2 regions of the Eoetvoesiella sp. genome follow, and region 1 is predicted to be linked to the other one. Evidence: predicted binding sites of a transcription regulator. Region 1 holds the regulator's gene; the other holds the start of a gene.
What was found. Region 1 encodes sigma-54, which starts transcription at its own class of promoters, with help from an activator protein. Its sites were predicted from a motif close to TGGCANGNAANCTGCTTT; they were not measured.
Positions count from the first base shown of each region.

Region 1 (2,201 bases):
CGCCATTCAGGCGCGCCGCGCGATTTCCTCGATCATGACGACCGAGACGGAAGCATCGTTGGCCGCCTCGACGACCAGGGCGCCGAGTTCGGGCGCGGGGATATGGCCGGCATAACGGCCGCCCGGCAGGTACTCGGCCGCCGTTTCGGCGCAATGCCCGCAGCAGGTCGCGACCCCAAGCTGCCCTTGAAGGTCGGACATCGTGAGCGCACCGTCCGCGACTGCGGATTGAACCTGGCGCTCGGTGATAGCGTTGCAGATACAAATGAACATGAGAACAATTATCATCTGATCGTCATAAAAAAGCAATCGCCCAAAAGATTTATTTTGTATCTGCGGCCAAAATCGCACGTTTTTCCGGCAAGACCAAGGGAAGACCCTAGGATCATGGCCGGCCTTGGCAACTGAGGCGGCCATACGCCGGATCTGGGCGCGTCCGCCCAAGCCGCATACCAGTGGCGCAACTGGAGGAAGCCGGCTGCGCTACTTGGCGGAAAGCCCCGGGAAACTGCGACCTTCAGCGCTTGAGCTGCGCCCGCGCCTTGCGCAGAGCGGCGGTTTCGATGCCCGCCGCTTCGCGGTACTTGGCCACCGTGCGCCGGGCGATCACCACCCCTTGCTCGGCCAGCCGGGCCATAAGCTGGCTGTCCGACAGCGGCTTCTCGGGCTTCTCCTGCGCAACCAGCTTCTGGATCAGGCTGCGCACCGCCGTCGCCGACGTGGCATCGCCACTGTCGGTATCCAGGGCCGCGCCGAAAAAGAACTTGAGCTCGAACACCCCCCAGGGGGTCTGCATATACTTTTGCCGCGTCGCGCGCGATACCGTGGACTCGTGCATTTCCAGCTCCAGCGCAATATCCCTCAGCAACAGCGGACGCATGGCCTGGGGCCCCTGCTCGAAAAACGCTTGCTGGCGTTCGACCACCACCTGGGCGACACGCAATATGGTCTCGAACCGCTGAGCCACGCTTTTCACCAGGCCATGGGCCGATTGCAACTGGCTGTGCAGATCGGGGCCGGGCCTTGCCTCGGGCGCCGCGGCGCCAGCGACACCATCGGAGTCCACAACCCCGGCCGATTCGCCGGCCTCGGCGGCAACGCCGCCGTCGTCGCCTTCCCCCGCATGGCGCACGCTGCAGGCATTACGCGCCCGGCCCTGCGCGGCCGCGCCGGCGTCGGTTCCGCGCGCCGGACGGCTTTCGCGCAGCAGTTTTTCATACAGGGCATTGACGCGCACGCGAGGCACGACATTGCCGTTCAGCCGCGCCTGCCAGTGGCCCGCCACCTTGCGCACGATGATTTCCGGGTTGACGTAGTCGGCCTGCGAACCCGCCCACGCCCGGCCCGGCTTGGGATCCAGGCCAAGCAGCAGCATGCGGGCCGCGCGCAGTTGTTCTTCGGTGCACGACAGGGCCTCGCGCAGGCGGTTGAGATTGCCTCCGGCCAGCAAGTCCAGATGCTTGTGAACCAGCTTGCGTGCAAGCCCCAGCACTTCGGGATCGGCCGCCCCCTTGTTTTGCTCCAGCTGCAGCAACAGGCATTCGCTTAGCGACGACGCGCCAACCCCCGGCGGATCGAACGACTGAAGCAGACGCAGTGCGGCCCGCAGCTCATCGATATCCACATCCAGCTCGTCCGGCAGGTCGCCAAGAATTTCCTGCAACGGCGTCACCAGATAGCCGTTTTCATCGAGGTCGTCGATCAACACGGCAAGCAGCGCCCGGTCGCGCCGCGAGGCATGCGTCAGTTGCAACTGCTTCAGCAAATGCTGCGCCAATGAATCGGGCGCGCTGGACTCGAACGGCGCGTAGTCGTCATCGCCCTGACCCTGGCTGGCGCCGCCCGGCACGGGCGAATCGCCGTGCTCGATAGGCACAGTTTCCGATACCGCCGGCATCGCTTCGGTGTCATACTCTTCATCGAGCTCCAGCAGGGGGTTGTCCTCCAGCGCCTGCGCCAGCTCGGCTTCGAGATCCTGCGCCGAAATCTGCAGGAATCGAATCGACTGCTGCAGTTGCGGTGTCAGTGCCAATTGCTGGCTTTGGCGAAGCTCTAAAGATTGACGCGATAGCATAGGTAAAATAACCGGCATGAATTCGATCACACAACACCAGCCCACCCGCCAGGACGACGCCGTACTGCGCAACACGCTATTAAAGCTCACTGCGGCGCAAAAAATACTCTGCACCGTCGTGGTCGCG
Region 1 covers NZ_DATMGA010000011.1:92,127-94,327, reverse strand. The annotation lists gene VNT00_RS02265 ((2Fe-2S)-binding protein) at 7-273, opposite strand; gene VNT00_RS02260 (RNA polymerase factor sigma-54) at 518-2,074, opposite strand; gene VNT00_RS02255 (hypothetical protein) at 2,091-2,201, shown strand, end outside.

Region 2 (2,201 bases), on a different contig from region 1:
CCGAAAGCGTGTCCTCGAACAAAGGCTCCTGCACCACGTCGGCATTGGGCTGCTTGGCCCGCAAGGCACCGACAATGACATCGACGTCGGCATGGCGCAATTGATGCATCAGCGCATCGTAAGTGCCATCGACAATGGTGACGTTCAGATCCTTGTGCAGAGCCAGCACCCTATCGACCGCGCGCGGCACCAGCACCCCGGCCGAAAGCGGCAACGAGCCGATGACGATGCGGCCCGTCATCCGGCCGTGCAGCGCCATCAGGTCTTCCTCGGCATGCCGGAATTCCGCCAGGGCCAATTTGCTGCGCCGCAAGACCGCCTCGCCGCTTTCCGTCAGGCGCATGCCGCGCACGGAGCGCTGGAACAGCTTGACACCCAGCATGTGCTCCATCTGGCGCAGCGCCTGATTGACCGCCGGCTGGCTCACGCCCAGCCGGCCTGCCGCAGAACTCTCGCCGCCCGTTTCGCAAAACGCAATATACGTTTCCAGATGGCGATAGGCGCAAGCCCCCGCAAAACGGCCTGCCGAAGGCCGGGCCGGCGGCACGCCCGATTCGACGGCGGCGGCCGACTCGCTTTCGGCCAGGACAAGCTGCGCCATCGCACGCTCGGCGCGGTGCACCAGCAGGCGTCCTTCGGCGGTGGTAAGCATGCCGCGCGCCGCGCGTTCGAACAGCGCGACCCCCAGGCTGCTTTCCAGCTCCCGGATAGCCCTGGCGATGGCGGACTGGGACAGCGGCAGCAACTGCGTGGCCTGCGCCGTGCTGCCGGTCTTGCTGACCGCCAGCACCGAACGAAACTGTTTCAGATACCGGGCAAGCAATAAAGACCTGCCGTGCCTGTCGCGCATCCGGCCCACCCTCCTTTTTCGACTTTGCGCCCGCGTCGGCGCACCCCACGCGTCATCATACTCAAAGCCGGCGCGCCACGCCTGCCCCGCCCCATTTTGTCGCACCGCGCCCGATCGAGGTGCGCGAGCGCCCAGGCCCGGAACACCGGGCCTGGCCCGCCGGCTTCGGTGGCCTCCGTCATACAAGACCGGCAAAAACCCCTCCATTCCTGTCGGCTCCCAACCCAATCATCCCCCATGGGAATCCTGGCACGGTACTTGCTTAATCAAAATTATGACGCCGGCCCGCGCGGCCAGACGACACTGGCGGAGACCACCGCATCGAGATGAGACTTCGCAGCAAAGGAATCAGGAACAACCATGAACATCGCCAAGCCCTCCAACACCATCGGAAACACCGGTTCAGCCGCCAATCCATCGCGCCGCCGCTGGCTCGGAAACACCGCGAAAGCCGCCGCAAGCCTGGGCGCCATCGCAATGGCCGACGCCGTTCTCAAGCCGGCGGCCTGGGCCGCGGGTTCGGACGCCCCGGAAAAGCCCGAGGTCAGGATCGGCTTCATCCCGCTGACGGACTGCGCCCCCGTCATCATGGCGTCGGTGCTGGGGCTGGATAAAAAGCATGGCGTCACCATCATTCCCAGCAAAGAGACCTCATGGGCGGGCCTGCGCGAGAAACTCGCCAGCGGCGGCCTGGATTTCGCCCACGTCCTCTACGGTTTGATCTACGGCATGCACCTGGGCATCGCGGGTCAGCAGCACGATATGTCGGTTCTGATGGGCCTGAACCAGAACGGCCAGGGCATTACCCTGTCGAACCAGTTGCGCGATGCCGGCGCCGTCGATGGCGAAAGTCTGAAAAAAGCCATTTCGGCCAACCCCAGAACCTACACGTTCGCCCATACCTTCCCCACCGGCACGCACGCCATGTGGCTGTACTATTGGCTGGCCGCCTACGGCATCAACCCTATCGAGGATGTCCGCGCCGTCACCGTGCCGCCCCCGCAAATGGTTGCCAACATGCGCATCGGAAACATGGACGGCTTCTGCGTGGGAGAACCCTGGAATGCCCGCAGCATTGCCGACAAGGTCGGCTTCAGCGCAGCCACCTCGCAGGACATCTGGGCCGACCACCCCGAAAAAGTGCTGGGCGCGCGCACGGATTTCGTCCAGCAGCATCCCAACACCGTCCGCGCCGTCATGGCCGCCATTCTGGAAGCCGGCAAATGGATAGACGGCTCGCCCGAAAACACGCGCAAGACCGCGCAAACCATCGCAGCAAAGTCGTACGTCAACGTCAGCCCAGACATCATCGTCGACCGCATGCTCGGCCGCTATGCCAATGGCCTCGGCA
Region 2 covers NZ_DATMGA010000070.1:4,392-6,592, forward strand. The annotation lists gene VNT00_RS17325 (LysR family transcriptional regulator) at 1-850, opposite strand, end outside; gene VNT00_RS17330 (CmpA/NrtA family ABC transporter substrate-binding protein) at 1,217-2,201, shown strand, end outside.
Region 2: a site for sigma-54 is predicted at 1,098-1,115, ahead of VNT00_RS17330 (CmpA/NrtA family ABC transporter substrate-binding protein). Genes of this name have one in related genera too.